4 regions of the Klenkia terrae genome follow, and region 1 is predicted to be linked to each of the others. Evidence: riboswitches for the same ligand, from Rfam matches in the RefSeq annotation. Region 1 holds a riboswitch; each other region holds the start of a gene.
What was found. Region 1 has a riboswitch for cobalamin ahead of UXQ13_RS17730 (ABC transporter substrate-binding protein). Riboswitches for the same ligand answer to the same signal wherever they lie in the genome.
Positions count from the first base shown of each region.

Region 2: linked by a shared signal. The riboswitch ahead of UXQ13_RS02630 (ABC transporter substrate-binding protein) and the one ahead of UXQ13_RS17730 (ABC transporter substrate-binding protein) in region 1 are both predicted to bind cobalamin.
Region 3: linked by a shared signal. The riboswitch ahead of UXQ13_RS00285 (putative cobaltochelatase) and the one ahead of UXQ13_RS17730 (ABC transporter substrate-binding protein) in region 1 are both predicted to bind cobalamin.
Region 4: linked by a shared signal. The riboswitch ahead of UXQ13_RS08145 (energy-coupling factor ABC transporter permease) and the one ahead of UXQ13_RS17730 (ABC transporter substrate-binding protein) in region 1 are both predicted to bind cobalamin.

Region 1 covers NZ_JBAPLV010000022.1:11,275-16,358, forward strand. The annotation lists gene UXQ13_RS17725 (FAD-binding and (Fe-S)-binding domain-containing protein) at 1-1,995, opposite strand, end outside; cobalamin riboswitch at 2,026-2,208, shown strand; gene UXQ13_RS17730 (ABC transporter substrate-binding protein) at 2,335-3,804, shown strand; gene UXQ13_RS17735 (ATP-binding cassette domain-containing protein) at 3,810-4,514, shown strand; gene UXQ13_RS17740 (ATP-binding cassette domain-containing protein) at 4,511-5,084, shown strand, end outside.
Region 2 covers NZ_JBAPLV010000002.1:125,416-130,499, reverse strand. The annotation lists gene UXQ13_RS02650 (SCO family protein) at 39-728, opposite strand; gene UXQ13_RS02645 (hypothetical protein) at 887-1,264, opposite strand; partial or broken gene UXQ13_RS02640 (zf-HC2 domain-containing protein) at 1,514-1,612, opposite strand; gene UXQ13_RS02635 (sigma-70 family RNA polymerase sigma factor) at 1,670-2,230, shown strand; cobalamin riboswitch at 2,394-2,595, shown strand; gene UXQ13_RS02630 (ABC transporter substrate-binding protein) at 2,661-4,223, shown strand; gene UXQ13_RS02625 (ABC transporter permease) at 4,220-5,084, shown strand, end outside.
Region 3 covers NZ_JBAPLV010000001.1:58,646-63,729, reverse strand. The annotation lists gene UXQ13_RS00310 (AbrB family transcriptional regulator) at 1-412, opposite strand, end outside; gene UXQ13_RS00305 (DUF1990 family protein) at 431-982, shown strand; gene UXQ13_RS00300 (transcriptional regulator) at 969-1,262, opposite strand; gene UXQ13_RS00295 (hypothetical protein) at 1,259-1,690, opposite strand; gene UXQ13_RS00290 (hypothetical protein) at 1,687-2,151, opposite strand; cobalamin riboswitch at 2,180-2,317, shown strand; gene UXQ13_RS00285 (putative cobaltochelatase) at 2,356-4,428, shown strand; gene cobO (cob(I)yrinic acid a,c-diamide adenosyltransferase) at 4,430-5,044, shown strand; gene UXQ13_RS00275 (cobyrinic acid a,c-diamide synthase CobB) at 5,041-5,084, shown strand, end outside.
Region 4 covers NZ_JBAPLV010000007.1:6,157-11,240, reverse strand. The annotation lists gene UXQ13_RS08155 (FAD-dependent oxidoreductase) at 1-1,035, opposite strand, end outside; gene UXQ13_RS08150 (ArsR/SmtB family transcription factor) at 1,090-1,449, shown strand; cobalamin riboswitch at 1,696-1,868, shown strand; gene UXQ13_RS08145 (energy-coupling factor ABC transporter permease) at 1,940-2,626, shown strand; gene UXQ13_RS08140 (energy-coupling factor ABC transporter substrate-binding protein) at 2,623-2,949, shown strand; gene cbiQ (cobalt ECF transporter T component CbiQ) at 2,946-3,683, shown strand; gene UXQ13_RS08130 (energy-coupling factor ABC transporter ATP-binding protein) at 3,680-4,537, shown strand; gene UXQ13_RS08125 (MerR family transcriptional regulator) at 4,571-4,987, opposite strand.

The DNA of each region.
Region 1 (5,084 bases):
GCCGCCGGCGGCCCGGGCCAGTGCACCCCCGGCCGCCGTCCCCAGCACCGCGTTGACCAGACGGGGCGCGCGGGCGGCCAGCCGGGCGGTCAGCGGCAGCCAGCCCAGCGACCAGTGCGACCGCGGCCGCCACCAGCGTCGGTACCGGGCGTGCAGCACCTCGGCCTTGTAGGTGGCCATGTCCACCCCGGCCGGGCAGTCCACCGCGCAGCCCTTGCAGGACAGGCACAGGTCCAGGGACTCCAGCACCTCCGGCGAGCCCAGCCCGCCGACCAGCGTGCCGTTGGCCGCCTCCTGCAGCACCCGGGCGCGGCCACGGGTGGAGTCCTTCTCGTCGCCGGTGGCCAGGAACGACGGGCACATGACGCCGCCGGTGGCCGTGGCGTCGGCGCGGCAGCGGCCCACCCCGACGCAGCGGTGCGCGGCCACCGACAGGTCGCCGGCGTCCGAGGTCAGCGGGAAGGCCCGGCTGGGCAGCGGGTGCGCGGCGGGCAGCCGGAGGGTGGCGTCCAGGGGTTCGGGGTCGACCAGCACCCCGGGGTTGAGCAGCCCGGTCGGGTCGAAGGCGTGCTTGACCGCGGCGAACGCGGCCAGCAGCTCGGGGCCGTACATCCGCGGCAGCAGCTCGCTGCGGGCCCGGCCGTCGCCGTGCTCGCCGGAGACCGACCCGCCGTACCCGGCGACCACGTCGGCGGCGGCCTCGACGAACTCGCGCAGCACGTGCGGCCGGTCGGCCAGCGGGAAGTCGATCCGGGCGTGCACGCAGCCGTCGCCGAGGTGGCCGTAGACCAGCGCGTCCAGGCCGTGCGCGTCGAGCAGGCCGCGGAAGTCGCGCAGGTAGGCGCCCAGGTGCTCCGGCGGGACGGCGGCGTCCTCCCACCCGGGCCAGGCCGGCGCCCCGGCCGGGGTGCGCCCGCCGAGCCCGGCGCCGTCCTCCCGGATCCGCCACAGCCGCAGCGCGTCGGCGCCGCCGACCACCAAGGAGTCCAGCGCCCCGGCGTCGGCCACCAGCCGGCGGGCGGCGTCCTGGGCGGCCGCGGCCGACTCCCCCGCGACCTCGACGAACAGCCAGCCGTCGCCGCGCGGCAGATCCGGCACCGCGGCGGCCCCCCGGCGGCGGCGGACGACGTCGACCAGCCGGGCGTCCATCCCCTCCACCGCACGGGGCGCGTGCGGCAGCAGCCCGGGCACGGCGTCGGCGGCGGCCGGCATGTCCGGGTAGCCCAGCACCACCAGCGCGGTGGCCGCCGGCACCTCGGCCAGGGAGACGGTGGCCTGCAGCAGGACGGCGAGGGTGCCCTCCGAGCCGGCCAGGAACCGGCCCACGTGCCGGCCGCGCTCGGGCAGCAGGTGCTCCAGCGAGTAGCCCGACACCTGCCGGCGGAACCGCCCGGACCCGGTGCGGACGGCGGCCAGGTTGGCGTCCACCACCGGCCACAGGTCGACCGGGCCCGCGGACCCGGGCCCGGCGTCGAACACCTCGCCCGCCGCCGTCGCCACCTGCAGGGAGACCACCGTGTCGGCGGCCCGACCGAGGCTCATCGCGTGCGCGCCGCAGGCGTTGTTGCCGATCGTGCCGCCGATGGTGGCCCGGGAGTGCGTCGACGGGTCGGGGCCGTAGGCCAGCCCGTGCGGGGCACCGGCGTCGGTGATCCGGTCCAGCACCACGCCGGGCTGGACGACGGCGGTGCGGGCGTCGGGGTCCAGCGCCTGCAGCCGGGTGAGGTGCCGGGAGGTGTCCAGCACCAGGCCAGGTCCGATCGCGTTGCCGGCGATCGAGGTGCCGCCGCCACGCATCGTCAGCGGGACGGCGAGCTCGCGGCACACCGCCAGGGCGGCCAGCACCTCGTCGGCGTCCCGCGGGTAGGCCACCGCGGTCGGCACCACGCGGTGGTTGGAGGCGTCGGAGCTGTACTCCGCGCGCCGCCGGGTGCCGTCCTCGACCTCGGCCAACCCGGCCGCCCGCAGACCGGCCACCAGCTCCTCGACCGCCACCGGGCCAGTGTGCCTCTAGGGTGGGCGGCGCAGCTGGTCCGGCCGCCGCGAGGCGGCCGGGGCAAGAGGGAACCCGGTGCGAGTCCGGGACTGCCCCGCAGCGGTGAGCAGGAACGACCGCCGTCATCAGCACTGGGTCCCCGGACCTGGGAAGCGACGGCCAGTAGGTGGGCACCCGTGCCCGTGCCCGCGAGTCCGAAGACCTGCCAGATGCGGCCGCGCGGCCTCCCGCGTGGTCGGTCGGCGACCTCGTGGGCGGGTCCGGACGACGGCGGGGTCACCCCTGCCCGTTCCCTCCCCCGGCGTCGCGGACCTCCCGCCGCTCGCGAGGAGAGAGCCGTGAAGAGGACCACCCTGGGCATCGCCGCCCTGCTGACCCTGACCGCCTGCGGCGGCGGGTCCTCGCCGTCCGCGGACGGCGACCGGATCCGGCTGGCCTACGCCTTCGCCCCGGTCGCCGGGCTGTCGCCCTACAGCGACGACGCCGTCATCGGCTACGGCGTGGGCGCCACCGAGACCCTGGTCCGGCTGGACCCGGCCGGTGCACCCGAGCCGCTGCTGGCCACCTCCTGGACCCAGGTCGACGACCTCACCTGGCAGTTCGACCTGCGCGACGACGTCACCTTCCACGACGGGACGGCGATGACCGCCGACGTGGTGGCGGCGTCCCTGCAGCACGCGGTGGACGCCGACCCCAGCCCGCGGGCGCTGTCCGGCGTGGAGCTGACCGTCGCCGCGGCCGACGAGGACACCCTGACCCTCGCCACCGCCGCACCCGACCCGGTGCTGCCGCAGCGGCTGACCTCGCCGGAGCTGGTGGTGCTCTCCCCCGGCGCGTACGCCGACCCGTCGTCCCCGGACCTGGTGGGCACCGGCACCGGCCCCTACGAGCTGACCGCGGTCACCGGCACCAGCGGGGCGACCCTGGACGCCGACCCCGACTACTGGGGCGGCGCCCCGGCCGCCGACGGCGTGGACGTCACCTTCCTGTCCGACGGCACCGGCCGGACAGCGGCCCTGCGCGCCGACGAGGTCGACGTCGCCCAGGCCGTTCCGGTCTCCCAGGTCGACGGCCTCGGGTCGGGTCACCGGCTGCAGTCGGTGCCGCTGCCGCGCACCGTCTCGCTGCACCTGACCACCACCTCGCCGGTTTTCGCCGACCCCGGGCTGCGCGAGACCGCCCGGCAGGCGGTGGCCGGCCTGGACGTCGCCGGCACGCTCTACGAGGGCCAGGCCGACCCGCCGCAGGGCCTGTTCGGGCCCACCTCGACCTGGGCCGCGGACCGGCAGCCGCCCACCTACCCGTCGGCCGTGCCGGCGAGCGGGCAGGCGGTCAGCCTGGCCACGTTCTCCGACCGCGCCGAGATGCCCGAGGTGGCCGCCGCGGTCGCCGACGCGCTGCGCACCGCCGGGTTCACCGTCGACCTGCAGGTGGGCCTGTACTCCGACATGGAGGCCGACTACCTCGACGGCCGCTACGACGCGGTGCTGATGAGCCGGTCCTACGGCCAGGACACCGCCGACCCGCTGTCCTACCTGGCCTCGGACTTCGGCTGCGCCGGCGGGTACGACCTGTCGCAGTTCTGCGACCCCGCGGTGGACGCCGAGCTCGCCGCCGGGTCGCAGCTGACCGACGTCGCGGCCCGCAACCAGGTCGCGCTCGCCGTGGAGCGCACCGTGCTGGGGTCCGACGCCGTCGTCCCGGTGGTCCACGACCGCACCCGGTTCGGCGTCGCCGACCGGGTGAGCGGGCTGGCCGCGGACCCGTGGGAGCGGTCGATCATCACCGTCGACACCGCGGTCTCCTGACCGGCGTGGTCGCCCGGGTCAGCGGGCTCACGGTCGCGGCCGGCGACCGCCGGCTGGCCGGCCCCGTCGACCTGGCGGTGGCCGACGGCGAGCGGGTCGGGCTGGTGGGTGCCTCGGGCTCGGGCAAGTCCCTGCTGGTGGCCGCGCTGCTCGACGAGCTCCCGGCCGGGCTGACCACCACCGGCTCGGTGCAGGTGGCCGGCCGGGCCGGCGCGGTGTTCCAGGACGGCGCCACCGCCCTGGACCCCCTCGCCAGGGTCGGCGCCCAGCTGACCGGGCCGCTGCGCCGGCTGCGCGGGCTGTCCCGCGCCGCCGCCCGGGAGCACGCGGCCGGTGTGCTGGACCGGCTCGGCCTGCCGCCGGGCACCCTCCGCGCGTGGCCCGCGACGCTGTCCGGCGGGCAGCGGCAGCGGGTCGCGCTGGCCCTGGCGCTGGCCGGCGACCCGCGGCTGCTGGTCGCCGACGAGCCGACCACCGCGCTGGACACCGTGGGCCAGGCCGCCGTGCTGGACCTGCTGGACGCGCTCGCCCCGGCGCTGGTGCTGGTCAGCCACGACCTGGCCGTGGTGGCCCGGCTGTGCACCCGGGTGCTGGTGCTCGAGGACGGCGTCGTGGTCGAGGAGGGCCGCCCGGCGGACCTGCTCGCCGACCCCCGGCACCCGCTGACCCGGGACCTCGTCGCCGCCGCGCGGGCCGGGGAGCTCGCGTGATCGAGCTGCGCGGGCTGGTGCGCGGGTACCCCGGGGTCCGGGCGCTGGACGGCGTCGACCTCGCCGTGCCGACCGGCCGGCACCTGGCCCTGGTCGGCAGCTCGGGTGCCGGCAAGACGACGCTGCTGCGGCTGCTGCTCGGCCTGGAGGCACCCGACGCCGGCACGGTCCGGGTGCTGGACCGCCCGGTGCACCCCGGCCCGGCGCGGTCCCTGCGCTGGCTGCGGCAGGCCGTCGGCGTGGTCGCCCAGGACGCCGGCAGCTCGCTGGACCCCCGCTGGCCGGTGGGCCGGTCGGTGGCCGAGCCGCTGCGGCTGCTGCAGGTGACCGGCGACCACCCGGCCCGGGTGCGGGAGGTGCTGGCCGCGGTCGGCGTGGACCCGGACGCCGCCGACCGCCGTCCCGACGCCTTCTCCGGCGGCCAGCGGCAGCGGATCGCGCTGGCCCGCGCGCTGGCGCACCGGCCGCAGCTGCTGGTCGCCGACGAGCTGCTGTCGGGCGCGGACGCCGTGCTGCGCGCCCGCCTCCTCGAGCTGCTCACCGGCCTGGGCACCCAGCTGCTGCTGGTCA
Region 2 (5,084 bases), on a different contig from region 1:
ACCGCAGGCACGTCGCGGCCCACGGGAGGCCGCGACGGTCAGGAACCGGCGACCACAGCCAGGTCGTGTGCGATGGCGCTGGAGCCGTCCGCGGCGTTGAAGGCGACGTGGGCCTGACCGTCGTCGCCGTACAGCAGCACCAGCGACGAGTGCTGCTGGCCCTCCTCCTCAGCGAGCGGCACCCCCGCCTCCAGCTGTGCCGCGTCGATCTCGGACTGGGTGCCGGTGAGACCGACGAACGGGGCGGCCGCCCCGGAGCTGAACCGTCCGAGGTACTCACCCAGGACCGCCGGGGTGTCGCGCGCGGGGTCGGTGGTCACGAAGACGACCTGCACCTGCTCGGCGACCGCCGGGTCCACGGTCTGCAGGGCGATCGCGACGTCGGCCATCGTGGTGGGGCACACGTCGGGGCAGTTCGTGTAGCCGAAGAACAACAACGTCGGCGCATCCCCGGTGCGGGCCGCGAAGTCGTACGCGGCACCGGACTGGTCGGTCAACGTGAAGGTCGGCTTCTGGAACGGGGTGGCGAGGTTGAGGCCCTCGTAGGGGTTGTCGGGTGCCGAGAGGGTGGCCGGCGCCGGTGGCATGGACATCCCGGCCATGCCGCCGCCGTCGGCGGTGGCGCCCGTGTCCGGGGAGCTGGCCGGGGTACCGCAGCCGGCCAACAGCAGGGAGGCGCTGAGCAGGGCGGCCCCCAGCAGGGTGCGGCTCCGGTGGGTGCTGCGCATCGGTCTGTGCCTCGTTCTGTGGTGAGGGAGGTGTGTGGGGTGTTCAGTCGTAGCTGTGCCCCTCCGGGCCGCGGGGCACGCGTCGGGGGTCCCGGCCAGGCGCCCCCCGGCGGGCTACGTCGGGGAGAGCCCGCCCAGACGGCCCGGAGGACCCATCCTCACGTCTGCACCTGGTGCTCCCGACGCAGGGGGACGGGGGCCTCCGTGGTGCGGAGGACCCACCGGGGTGCACGCGAGCGCTGCTCCGGCCACCGGGCTCGGGCGACGGCCGCGGACCGCACCGAAGCGCGTGGACGCCCGTGCCACGCCAGCGCTGCCACCAGCAGGGTCCCGGCCAGCAGGAGCAGGTGCCCGGCGGCACGACCAGTACCCACCTGGCTGGCCAGGAGGTCCCGCACGGTGACGAAGGTGAGCACCGAGGTGAAGAACCCGAGCAGCGGCAAGGCGCCTGCCGCCAGCCTGGGCAGGCCCGCGACGACGACGAAGGCGAAGGCGAGCGCGGCATTCCAGGCGCCGCTCTCGTGGGCGACGTGCATCGGGGCCGACATGGTGCCCGCCCCCCCGAGGAGCGCCGGGAGGCTCAGCGCCGTCTGCCCAGCCCCGACGGCCAGGAGGGCCAGGCGCAGCGTGGTCGACGCCCACGACCTGGACCGACCTGCGCGGCCCGCCATCTCGGGCAGCCGGGTCAGGACCGCCATCGTGAGGTCCGGGACCGGTACGGCGGGAGCCATCCGGACCCGGCGGGTCGCCTCGACGGCGGCATCGGACCATCCCTGGCAAGCCAGGCAACCGCTCAGGTGCTCCTCGACCCAACGGTGGGGGAGGTCACCGGCCTCGCCGTCCATCCGGGCCGACAGCGATTCACGGAACGACGAGCAGTCCATGGTTCAGTAGTCGTCGCAGGGGGCGGCTGAGTTCCGCCGCTCACCGACTTCGACGGGATGGACGTGGACCAGCTCGAGGTGTGGGCGGCGCGGGCCGCGGGGGGTGACGTCGCGGCCACCGCCGCGCTCGTGCGCGCCACGCAGACCGACGTGTGGCGGTTGTGCTCGCGGCTGGTGGACAGGCAAGCGGCCGACGACCTCACCCAGGAGACGTACCTGCGGGCCATCCCTGCGTTGGCCGGGTTCCAGGGCCGGTCGAGTCTGCGCACCTGGTTGCTGTCGATCGCCCGCCGGGTGTGCGCCGACCACCTGCGCTACAAGCAGCGGCGCAGGCTCGTGTTCGTCGGGGGTGGCCAGGAGGTGGAGTCCCTGCTGGGCGAGCACCCCGCCGTCACCGACGAGGTCGGCGGCACGGTGGCCGCCCGTGATGCCCTGGATCGGCTGGAGCCGCAACGGCGGGAAGCCTTCGTGCTCACCCAACTGCTGGGGCTTCCCTACAGCGAGGCAGCCGAGGTCATCGGCTGCCCCGTCGGCACCATCCGTTCGCGGGTCGCCCGGGCCCGGGCCGACCTCGTGGCCGCCATGGTCAGCCACGCCGAGCCCCGCCGCCGAGCCTGATGCCCGGAGGGCACGGACCGGTGGGCACAGGTCTCGTCGCCGGGCACCGAGGCCGAGCTGTCGGCAGACTCGCCCGAGATAACGATGAGGTCACGGCTGGGGGGTCTCGGAACCCCTGGTCCGGCTCGGGCGACTGAGGGAGCGAGCCCGCACCAGCGGGCTCGCGAGTTCCGCCCGCCGTGGTGCTCGGGAAGCCGGTGTGATGCCGGCGCGGCCCTCGCCACTGTGATCAGGTGGTCTCGCTCCTCGCCTTCGCCCACTCGTGGGGCCGAGGCAGCCACTGGACCCGCACGTCGGCGGTCCGGGAAGGCGGGGTGAGACCGACACCTGTCAGCCAGGAGACCGGCCACGGCATCGGGAGTCATCCACGAGGTGCTGGCGGAGACATCTGATGACGCTGCGTGCTGTCCTGTCCACGAAGGTCCGGCCCGTGACCGCCCTGTCCATCGCCGCACTGGCGTTGAGCGCCTGCGCGACCACCGGCGGCGGAGGTGACGCCGCCGCGGACCCCGAGGCCCCGGCCACGTTGACGATCGCGACCAGCTTCGCCATCGACGACCTCGACCCGCTGGAGAACGCCTTCTGGGGCCCGGAGTTCGGCTACGTCGAGTTGCTGATGCGCCCGACCCGCGAGGGCACCCCGGAGCCATGGGTGCTGTCGGACCTGCAGAGCACCGATGACACCACCTGGACGCTGACGCTCAACGAGGGCGTGGCGTTCACCGACGGCGCCGGCTTCGACGCCCGGGCCCTGGCCGATCTGCTGACCTGGACGGCGGAGAACGTCGACAGCTTCGCCAGCGCCTCGGCGCTCGCCTCGGCGGAGGTGACGGGGCAGGACGAGGTCACGGTGACCACCTCGCGGCCGGTGCCGACCCTGGCCAGCGTGTTCGCCGACGAGTCGATGGTGCCGGTGTTCGACGTCGCCGGCTACGAGGACCACCTGGCCGCCGGCGACGCCCCCTCGGCGCTGGTGGACGCCGACCTGTACACCGGGCCCTACGCGGTGCAGAGCCTGGACGACCAGGCCGCCGAGCTGGTCCCGGTGGCGGGCTACTGGGGTGGCACCCCGGCGCTGAGTGCGCTGACGGTGAAGTTCGTGCCCGAGGCCAGCTCGCGGGTGCAGGCGGTGCAGACCGGGGAGGCCGACCTCGCGCTGTACATGCCGACCGCGATCGAGCAGACCCTGGAGGGCCGCGACGATGCGGTCTGGGTGACCGGGGAGCCCACCGGCTCGACCTTCTCGTTGAGCTTCAACACCCGCTCCCCCGGCTGGGACGACCCCGCCGTCCGCACCGCCGCGCTGCTGGCGGTGGACTACCGGGCCCTGGTCGAGGATGTACTGGACGGACTGGCCGACACCGCGACCAGCGTCTTCGCCCCGTCCCTGCCCTACGCCGTGGACACCCAGGAGACCGACCTCGACGCCGCCGCCGACCAGCTCGAGGCCGCAGGCTGGACCGCCGGCGCCGGCGCCGGCGCCGACGGCACCCGCACCAGGGACGGCGTCCCGCTGACCCTGCGGCTGCTGAGCTACCCGCAGCAGCCGGACTCGACCACCCTGGCCGAGGCCCTGCAGGTGCAGCTGGGCGAGGTCGGGATCGACGTGCAGGTCAGCCAGGTCGACGACGTCACCGCCGCCCGCGAGGGCAGCGACTGGGACGCCGCGATCGTCGGGGACTCCCTGGTCTCCTTCGGTGGCAGCCCGGTCGAGGGACTCACCGACGGGCTGGTCACCGGGGGCAGCGAGAACTACGGCGGGGTCTCCGACGCCACCCTGGACGACCTGGTCGCCCGGCTGTCGGTCAGCTTCGACGACGCCGAGCGCACCGACCTGCTCGAGCGCATCCAGACCGTCATCCACGACCAGGGCTACTTCGCGGCCACCGTGTTGCGACTGCCCGCGGTGGTCAGCAACCAGGCGTGGTCGGGGTACGAGACCCCGATCAGCAACCTGTGGGTGACCGCGGACACCGCACCCGCCGCGGCGTGACCCGCGCCGCCCTGCGGCGGCTGGGTCAGGCCCTGGGGACGGCGGCCGGCGGTGCGATCCTCACCTTCGCACTGCTGGTCGCCGCCCCCGGCGACCCCGCCCGCCGGGTGCTGTCCGCCCGCGGCGTGCAGGACCCCACGCCGACGGCCGTGGCCCAGGTCCGCGCCGAGCTGGGCGTGGACCAGCCCCTGCCGCTGCGGTTCTGGGACTGGCTCACCGACCTCACCCGGGGCGACCTCGGGGTGAGCTGGCGGACCGGGCGGCCGGTGACCACCGAGCTGGTCGACCGGCTGCCCGCGACGGCGATCCTCGCGGTCTCGGCCCTCGGGCTCGCCGTCGTGCTGTCCCTGGCGCTGGGGTTGCTGGCCGCGGCCCGCCCCGGCGGCTGGCCCGACCACGTCGCCCGGGTGCTGTCCACCGCGGTGCTGGTGGTGCCGGGGTTCCTGCTCGGCGTCGTCGTCCTGGATGTGCTGGTCGTCCGGGCAGGGCTGGGTCGGGTCATCGCCGACGGCACCTGGAGCACGGCCTTCCTGCCGGCGCTGGTGCTGTCGCTGGGGGCAGCAGCCAGCTGGTCCCGGGTATTGCGTGCGGGTCTGCTGGAGGCACGCGGCGCCGCGCACCTGCGGGTCAGCCGGGCCCGGGGTGCCGGCCCCGCCCGCCGCCTCGTCGTCCACGAACTGCCCAACGCGCTGCCGCCGTACCTGACCCTGATCGGGCTGGGCAGTGCCGCGCTGCTGGGCGGGGCGCCGATCGTGGAGACGGTGTTCACCTGGCCCGGGGTCGGCCGGTACACCGTGGAGGCGATCACCGGCCGGGACATGCCGGTGGTCACCGGCTTCACCCTGCTCGCCGTCCTGCTCT
Region 3 (5,084 bases), on a different contig from region 1:
AGGCCCCGCCGGCGATCATCGAGAACGCCCCGGTGACCCGGCTGACCCCCGCGCGCAGGGCCATGAGCCGGCCGGCGACCAGGCTGAGCAGCAGGGTCCCGACGGTCACCCCGACCACCGGCAGCCAGTCCCGGGCCACCGCCTGCAGCGTGGACAGCGAGACCAGCGCCCCGATCGAGACGCCGACGACGGCCTGCGCGCCGGTCATGCCGTGCCGGGGCAGCACCAGCTTCCGGCGGACCAGCAGCGCCCGGCCGAGCCCGGTGGCCAGCCCGGCGAAGAGCGTCGCCGAGGGCACGCCGAGCAGGGTGAGCAGCCCCGACAGGGCCGCCGCGACCGCCAGCACACCCAGCCAGTCCAGGAGCAGCCGCCGGTTCATCACCGCCCACTGAAGCACCAGGACCCAGGTCACCGCGGGCAGGATGGCGGCGTGGACCCTGCCGCCCCGGACCTCGGGTACCCGTTCCCGGGGGCGACCCGCCCGGCCGACGCCCGGTGGGACCCCGACGCCCCCGGTTCCCGGGTGCACGAGGAGACCGTGCTGGTGGGTCGGGGGGACGACGCCTGGACCGCGGCGGGTGCGCTGATGCGGTGGGCGGTCAAGCCCCGCAGCGGCTTCGCCGTCCACCCGCCCGGCCCGGTCACCACCGGTGCGGACCTGGTGCTCGTCGCCGCGGTCGGGCCCCTGCGCGTGCGCGAGCCGATCCGGGTGGTGGCCGTCGTGGACACCCCCGACCGCAGGGGCTTCGCCTACGGCACCCGCCCGGGGCACCCCGTCTCCGGCGAGGAGGCCTTCGTCGTGCACCGGGACGCCGAGGGTGCGGTCTGGCTGACCCTGCGGTCCCTGACCCGCCCCGGGACGGGGATCTGGCGACCGCTGTTCCCGCTGCTGCTGGTGGCCCAGCGGGTCTACCGACGTCGGTACCGCCGGGCCCTGGTCCACCCGACCCGAGGGCCGGTGGACCGGATCAGCCGCCGGTGATCCGGCGGAGCTCGGCGACGTGCGCGGTGAAGGCCGACCGGCCGGCCGGCGACAGCGACAGCGAGGTGCGCTGCCGGGAGGCCACCGTGGCCTTGCGGACCCGCACGTAGCCGGCGTCCTCGAGCTGCTTGACGTGCTTGGACAGCACCGAGTCGCTCACCCCGACGGCGTCGCGGACGGCGGCGAAGTCCATCGAGTCCACCGCGGCGAGCAGCCCGCAGACCTGCAGCCGCGGCGGGGCGTGCACCACTTGGTCGAAGCGGGGCTCGACGGTGGTCACACCCCCTCCCGCAGCTCGCGCTGCCAGGCCCGGGTCCACCGGGCGGACAGGACGGCGACCGCGATCCCCAGCACCGCGCCGGCCACCACGAACAGCCACGGTCGCTCGTCGCCGAGCGCGAACGCCGGCACGAGCACCACGAGGACGAACGCCGCCCAGCCGGCCAGCACCCGGGGCGGGGTGTGCACCCACACCCCGGTGGAGCGCCGGTAGACCCCGACGAGCAGCCCGATCCCCAGGCCGAACACCAGCACGGCCGGCGCGGTGACCCACGGGGAGTCCAGCGCGTTCGAGGAGACGAAGGCGAACAGCAGCAGCCCGATCGCCGGACCGAACCAGCGCGGGGGCGCCACCCGGTCGGCCAGCGCGGCCCGGTCGCGGTCGAGCGCGGCGAGGTCGGCGGCGGCGCGGTCCCGGTCGGCGCTCATCGCTCGCCCCGCAGCTCGCGCTGGGAGACCGTCGTCCAGCGGCGGCTGAGCAGCGCGGCCGCGACACCCAGGACGACGCCGGTCACCACCATCGCGTACCGGACGCCGAACCCGACCTCGAGCGCCGGCCCGACGACGAGCAGGACCAGGCACGCGGCGCCCCAGGCCGCGATGACCGGCTTGGTGGACGGTCCGCCGTTGAAGCCGTTCACCCACAGCCCGGTGTGCCGCCGGTAGCCGGCGGCCAGCAGGGCGATCCCGCCGAGGAAGACCGGCACCGCGACCAGGGTGAGCCACGGGAAGGCGAAGGAGTAGGTCGCGAAGAAGCCCCCGACCAGCACCCCCAGCGCCGGGTCGTACCACCCCGGTTGCCGCAGCCGGTCGGCCAGCGCCGCCCGGTCGGTCTGCAGGGCAGCCAGGTCGGCCACCGCCCGGTCCCGCACCGCATCGTCTCTTTCCATGTCGGAAAGTCTGCCGGACGACTTTCCGAATCGTCAAGTCATCGGGCGTGGTCTCATTGGCGGCGAACTGCGACGGCAGTGCAGGAAGCCGGTGCGACTCCGGCGCGGTCCCGCCACTGTCAGCCCCCCGGGGTGAGCCAGGAACTGCGGCCGTCGCCACCTGCCACCTCCGGGCGCGGACACCCGGGGAGAGGATGCGCACCCGTGGTCTACCCGTTCAGCGCGGTCGTCGGCATGGACGACATGCGCCTGGCCCTGCTCCTCAACGCCGTCTCCCCCGCCGTCGGCGGCGTGCTGGTGCGCGGTGAGAAGGGCACGGCCAAGTCGACGGCGGTCCGTGCGCTGGCCGCCGTCCTGCCGCCGGTCGACGTCGTCCCCGGGTGCCGGTTCGGCTGCGACCCCGCGGCGCCCGACCCGGCCTGCCCGGACGGTCCGCACGAGCCCGGCGCCGGTGCGCAGACCCGCCCGGCCCGGCTCGTCGAGCTGCCGGTCGGTGCCTCGGAGGACCGGCTGGTCGGCTCGCTGGACATCGAGCGCGCGCTGACCGAGGGCGTGAAGAGCTTCGAGCCCGGCCTGCTGGCGGCCGCGCACCGCGGCGTGCTCTACGTCGACGAGGTCAACCTGCTGCACGACCACCTGGTCGACCTGCTGCTGGACGCCGCCGCGCTGGGCCGGGCCTACGTCGAGCGCGAGGGCGTCTCGGTGCAGCACGCCGCCCGGTTCCTGCTGGTCGGCACCATGAACCCCGAGGAGGGCGAGCTCCGCCCCCAGCTGCTGGACCGGTTCGGGCTCACCGTCGAGGTCGCCGCCCCGCGCGAGCCGGGCCTGCGCGCCGAGGTCGTGCGCCGCCGGTTCGCCGCCGACGCCGACCCGGCCGGGTTCGAGGCGCGCTGGGCCGGCGAGGAGACGGCGCTGGCCGACCGGATCGCCGCCGCCCGCGCCCTGCTGCCGCAGGTGGTGCTGGGCGACGCCGCGCTGTCCCAGGTCACCGCGGTCTGCGCCGCCTTCGGCGTCGACGGCCTGCGCGCCGACATCGTCACCGCCCGGGCCGCGATCGCGCACGCCGCCTGGTCGGGCCGCACCGACGTGACCGAGGACGACGTCCGGGTCGCCGCCCGCCTGGCCCTGCCGCACCGCCGCCGCCGCAACCCCTTCGACGCCCCCGGCCTGGACGAGGACACCCTCGAGCAGGCCCTGGACGACGCCCGCCCCGACGACCCCGAGCCCGACCCGGACGACACGGCCCCCGAGGGCGACGGCGGCCCGGACGGCGGCTCCCCGGACGGCGGCTCCCCGGACGGCGGCTCCCCGGATCCGGGCCAGGGCCCCGACCAGCCCTCCTCCGAGGCAGGCGAGGGAGCCCCTACCGAAGGGTCCGCGGCCCAGGGTTCGGGAGGGGATCCCTCGCCCCCGACCGACGACGCCCCCCACGCGGAGGCCGCACCGGCGCCCGAGCGGGCCGCCGTGGCGCCCGACGAGGCGTTCCGCGCCCGCCGGCTCGAGGTCCCCGGCATCGGGGACGGCGTCGCCGGACGACGGTCCCGGGCCCGCAGCGAGCGCGGCCGGGTGGTCGGCTCCCGCCGTCCCGAGGGCAGCGTGACCCGGCTGCACCTGGTGGACACCGTGCTCGCCGCCGCCCCGCACCAGCTGGCCCGCGGTCGCTCCGGTCCCGGGCTGCGGCTGGCCCGGGAGGACCTGCGGCAGGCCGACCTGGAGGGCCGCGAGGGCAACCTGGTGCTCTTCGTCGTCGACGCCTCGGGATCGATGGGCTCGCGCACCCGGATGGCCGCGGTGAAGGGCGCCGTCCTCTCGCTGCTGACCGACGCCTACCAGCGCCGGGACAAGGTCGGGCTGGTCACCTTCCGCGGCTCCGACGCCGTCCTCGCGCTGCCGCCGACCTGGTCGGTGGAGGCCGCGGCCGCGCGGCTGACCGACCTGCCCACCGGCGGCCGGTCCCCGATCGCCGCCGGGCTGCTGCGGGCGCACGAGACGCTGCGGGTGGAGCGGGTGCGCGACCCGCGCCGCCGTCCGCTGCTGGTCGTGGTCACCGACGGCCGGGCCACCGGCGAGCGCGGCACCGACCACCTCGCACAGGCGCACCGCGCCGCCGGGCTGCTGCAGGCCGCCGGCACCGCGAGCGTCGTCGTGGACTGCGAGTCCGGGTTCGTGAAGCTCGGCCTCGCGCACACCCTGGGCGTCCACCTGGGCGCGCAGACGCTGTGCCTGGAGGAACTGGGCGCGCAGGAACTCGTCTCGACCGTGAAGGCGGCTGCCTGACATGCCCCAGGGACAGGTGACGGCGGTCCCCGTCGACGGGCTCACCACCCGGCAGCGCCGCAACCGGCCGCTGCTGGCGGTGCACACCGGGGAGATGAAGGGCAAGTCCACCGCCGCCTTCGGGATGGCGATGCGGGCGTGGAACCAGGGCTGGTCGATCGCGGTCTACCAGTTCGTCAAGAGCGCCAAGTGGAAGGTCGGCGAGGAGAACGCGCTGACCGCGCTGGGCGAGGTGCACGCGCAGACCGGCCAGGGCGGGCCGGTGGTCTGGCACAAGATGGGCTCGGGCTGGTCCTGGTCCCGCCGGGCCGGCTCGGAGGTCGACCACGCCGCCGACGCCGCCGAGGGCTGGGCGCAGATCAAGCGCGACCTGGCCGCCGAGGCGCACAGGTTCTACGTGCTCGACGAGTTCACCTACCCGATGAAGTGGGGCTGGGTCGACGTCGAGGACGTCGTGCAGACGATGCGCGACCGACCCGGCAACCAGCACGTCGTCATCACCGGGCGCACCGCGCACCCGGCGCTCGTCGAGGCCGCCGACCTGGTCGTGGAGATGACCAAGGTCAAGCACCCGATGGACGCCGGCCAGAAGGGCCAGCGGGGGATCGAGTGGTGACCGCCATCCCGCGCATCGTGCTGGCCGCGCCGTCCTCCAG
Region 4 (5,084 bases), on a different contig from region 1:
GTCCGGGTCGATCAACGGCGCCAACCGGGACGAGGACTCCACCCCGGGATCCAGGTCCAGCCGCAGCTCCCGCAGCATCCCCAGGTCGGGCCGGAAACCGGTCGCAGCAGCTACCGCGTCCACCGTCAGTGCCAGCGGCGCCTGGTCCCGGCCGATGCCGCGCACGACGACCTGGTCCCCGGCCGGGGTCAGTTCGGTGATCGTGACCTCCCGGTGCAGGGTGATCGCGCCGGTCGCCACGGCCGCCTTCAGGTCCGAGCCCAGCAGACCGCGGGCGGGCAGGCCATCGGAGTCCCCACCCCCGTACAACCGGGCCGGCGACCGGCCCCGGATCGCCCAGCTGATCTCCGTCCCCGGCTCCTCACCCTGCAGCCGGGTCAGGGCCAGCAGCGTGTTCGCCGCCGAGTGCCCCATCCCGACGACCAGGGTGTGCCGGCCGGCGAACCGGGCCCGGTCCCGGCCCAGCACGTCGGGCAGCGGCCCGACCAACCACCGCTCGGCCGCCGACTCCCCCACCGCCGGCAGCCCGGAGGCACCCAGCGGGTTGCGCTGACCCCACGTACCCGAGGTGTCGATGACCGCCCGGGCGGTCAGGTCGACGACGATCCCGTCGCGGACCGTGCGAACCAGGTAGGGCCGGCCCTCCCGGCCCAGGCCGCGGGTCTTGTCCACCCCGACCCGGGACACCGCCTCCACGCGCACGCCCGTGCGGATCCGCGGCGCCAGCTCCGGGGTGGCTGCCAGCGGGGCCAGGTAGTTCTCGACCAGCTCGGCGCCGGTGGGCAGCTCATCGGCGGCCGGGGACTCCCACCCGGTGCGCTCCAGCAGCCGGGCCGCGGCGGCATCCACGTCGTACTCCCACGGGGAGAACAACCGCACGTGCCCCCACCGCGCCACCGCCGCTCCCGGCCGGTCACCGGCTTCCAGCACCAGCGGCTCCAGGCCGCGCTCGAGCAGGTGCGCGGCGGCGGCCAGCCCGACCGGGCCGGCACCGATGACGACGACAGGGAGGTCTGCGGTGGTGGGTGCGCTCATGAACCGAACGTAACAGCGGATGCTGTTGACAACAACAGGTGCAATACTCGGTGCGTGACCCAGGACCTGGACGTGCGCCTGCTCGGTGTCGACGAGCTCACCTCACCCGCCGACCGCGCACGCCTGCTCGCCCCCCAGCTCAAGGCCCTGGGCGACCCCAACCGACTGCACCTGGTCCTCCTGCTCGCCGAAGGGCCGGCCACCGTCCGCGAACTCACCGACGCCAGCGGCATGGGCCAGACCCTCGTCAGCCACCACCTCGCCCCCCTCCGCGAGGAAGGCCTGGTCACCGTCACCCCCCGCGGCCGCAGCAACGTCTACGCCCTGTGCTGCGAAGCCCTCGCCGGCCCCGTCAAGACCCTCGCCACCCTCGCCGCCCTCACACCCGAAGGCGCCGACGCCTGCTGCCGCTGACCCCCGGGGCAGGTCCGGTGCTGAGCAGTGCACCGGGCTCGGCGAGTCCGATCTCAAGGGTTGCGACCTCAGTGAAGTCGGTGTGGACGACCGGGGTGCCACCGAGCCCGACATGCAGCCTCATCCCTCGAGCAGCTGACCCGCTCGCTCCGTGGCCCGACGGGGCCTGACCAACCTGCTGAGCACGTATCTGCACAACCGTTCGAGCAGCACCCGGGCCCTGTCCGGGTGGTGGCGGGTGTGGTGTGCTGTGGTGACCACGACGGCAGTGGAGGAAGCCCGGTGCGATCCCGGCGCGGTCCCGCCACTGTGTCCGGGGAGTCCGTCCCCACGCTCGACCACTGGCCCTGGGCCGGGAAGGTCGGGGACGGGTGCCGATCCGGGAGCCAGGAGACTCCAGCCGTCGTCCCTGCGATTCCGGGCGTGGACACCCGGGAGAGGACCGACCCCGTGCTGACTCCTGCCCTGCTCGCCCCGGCTGTGGTGCTCCGTGCACATCGCTGAGGGCTTCCTGCCCCCTGCCCACGCGATCGGCTGGACCATCGCCGCGGCGCCCTTCGTCGTCCACGGGGCACGCGCCGTGGTCAAGGAGGTGAGGGAGAACCCGGAGTCCACGCTGCTGCTGGGCGCCGCGGGTGCCTTCACGTTCGTGCTCAGCGCGATCAAGCTGCCCTCGGTGACGGGCTCGTCGTCGCACCCCACCGGCACCGGGGTGGGCGCGATCCTCTTCCGGCCACCGGTGATGGCCTTGCTGGGCACGGTGGTGCTGCTGTTCCAGGCCCTCCTGCTGGCCCACGGCGGACTCACCACCCTGGGGGCCAACGCCTTCTCCATGGCCGTCGTCGGACCGTGGGCGGGGTACGGCACCTATCGGCTGGCCCGCCGCGCCTCGGGCAACCTGCTGGTCGGGGTGTTCGCGGGCATGATGATCGCGGACCTGTCGACCTACGTGACGACCTCGCTGCAGCTCGCACTGGCCTTCCCCGACGCCGAGAGCGGCTTCCTCGGTGCCGCGGTGAAGTTCCTCGGGGTCTTCGCCGTCACCCAGGTGCCGCTGGCCGTCGCCGAGGGGTTCCTGGGCGTGCTGCTGTTCCGTGTGCTGACCGTCAACGCCCGCCCGGAGCTGGAGCGGCTGGGTGTCCTGCGGCCGCAGCCCACCGACGAGGCGACCCGATGACCCGGCGTACGTGGGTCACCCTCGCCCTGGTCGCGTCCGTCGTGGCGCTGTTCGCCCTGCCGCTGGTGTTGGGCGCCCCCAGCGACTACGCCGGGACCGACAGCGTGGCCACCGCGGAGATCCAGGCCAGCAACCCGGGCTACGAGCCGTGGTTCGACTCCGTCTTCTCCCCCGGTTCCAGCGAGGTCGAGTCCGGGCTGTTCGCCCTGCAGGCCGCGCTCGGCGGCGGCGTCCTGGGGTATGTGCTGGGCCGGTTGCGCGGGCGGCGGTCCCGAGCGACGGCCGAGGCACCGACCAGCGGGCCCGCCGACACCACCCCGTGACCGGCCTGGCCGTCGACGACGCAGCCTGGGCCAGCACCTGGCGGCCCCGGGCGGTCGGGGACAAGCTGCTGCTGACCCTGGGGTTGGTGCTGTGCGCCCTGGTGCTCCCGGTCTGGCCGGGCTCCCTGCTGGTCGGGCTCACAGCTGTCGGCCTGGCCCTGGGCCCGGCGCGGGTCCCGGCCCGGGTGTTCGCGCGGGCGGTGCGCCTGCCGCTGGCCTTCGTCGCCGTCGGCGCCGTCACCGCGGTCGTGCAGGTGTCCACCGACGGCATCGGCTGGGCGCCGGATGCAGCGGCGACCGGAGGTGCGCTGGTCGGGCATGCGCTGGCCGGCGGCGCCGCGGTCATGCTGCTGGCCACCACCACCCCGGTGTCGGACCTGCTGCCGGCGCTGCGCCGGGCCCGGGTGCCCGCCGCGGTCGTGGAGGTGGCGTCGATGATCTACCGACTGCTGTTCGTCCTCCTGATCAGCATGCGCACGATCCGCGAGGCGCAGACGTCCCGACTCGGGTACTCCACGGCCCGGCGCAGCTACCGGTCCTCCGGCCTCCTGGCCGCCGCCGTGCTCACCCGCTCCTGGGACCGGGCTCGCCGGCTGCAGGGAGGCCTGGCCGGCCGCGGCATGACCACCGACCTGCGCGTGCTGCCCGAGGTGCTGCCGTCCTCCCGGTCGTTCCTGGCCGGCACCGTGCTCGGGCTGACCGTCCTGTGCGGGCTCACCGTGGTCCTGTCGTGAGCGGCGGACGGCTGGCGGCGACCGACGTGGTGGTCGGCTACTCCCGGGGCAGCAGGGTGCTGGACCGGGCGTCGCTGGCCGTGCCGGAGGGGCGACGGCTGGCGGTGCTGGGTGCCAACGGCTCGGGCAAGACCACCCTGCTGCGCTGCCTGTCCGGCGCCCTCGTCCCGGCCTCGGGCCGGATCAGCCTGGACGACGCAGCCCTGGAGCACACCCGCCGCGGACTGCAGGCACACCGCCAGCAGGTCCAGCTGGTGCTGCAGGACCCCGACGACCAGCTCTTCAGCGCCTCGGTCGCGCAGGACGTCTCCTTCGGCCCGCTGAACATGGACCTGGCCGAGGACGAGGTCCGTGCGCGGGTCGTCGAGGCCCTCGAGCTGCTCGCCGTCACGGGGCTGGCTGCTCGGCCCACCCACCAACTGTCCTACGGGGAACGCAAGCGGGTGGCCATCGCCGGTGCGGTGGCGATGCGCCCACGGGTGCTGCTGCTCGACGAGCCCACCGCCGGGTTGGACCCCTCCGCGGTGACCGAGGCCCTCGCCGCCCTCGACCGCCTGCAGCGCCGGGGCTCGACGGTGGTGATGAGCACGCACGACGTCGACCTGGCGCTGGGGTGGGCCGACGAGGTCGCGGTGGTCGTGGACGGCCGGGTGGTGCAGGGCGAGCCCGAGCCCGTCCTCGGCGACGACGCCCTGCTCGCCCGGGCCCGCTTGGACCGACCGTGGGCGCTCTCCGTCGGTGCCCGGCTGCATCAGCTCGGGCTGCTCCCCGAGGGGCCGCTGCCCCGGGACACCGAAGCTCTGCTCGCGGCGCTCCCCACCGGTACCGCGCCGACCACCCCCGGACGCTCATGACCTGGCGCCAGGTGGTGGCTCACTGCCGTGCGGTCAGCTCCGCACGGCGTCCGGGCTCAGGCGGAGCGCACACTCGGACTGGCAGTGCGCCTGAGAATCCGGGCAGCGGGCGAGCGCGTCGTCGGCGGCGGCCAGCCGTCGGGCGAGTCGGTCGAGCCGGTCCTGTTTGGCCTGCAGTTGGCGTAGCCGATCGGCCAGCAGTGGCCGCAGGTCGTCACGGACCTGGGTGCACGACCGGGTCTGCAGCGTGTCCAGGTGCCCGGCGATGGCGTGCAGGGGCAGGCCCAGTTCCTTGCTGGCCTCGATGAGGTCCAGCCGGGTCAGCACACCGTCGTCGAAGTCGCGGTAGCCGTTGGCCGCCCGGGCGGCGGTGATCAGGCCGAGGGTCTCGTAGTACCGCAGCGCTGTCGCCGGAACGCCGCTGCGGCGGGCGACCTCGGAGATCCTCACGACCTGGACGGTAGGCGCCCCGGCGGGCTTGACCTCCCAGCGACTCGAACCTCTACCGTCGCACGACGTGCTCACCCTTGCCCCCGCCCCCCGTCGA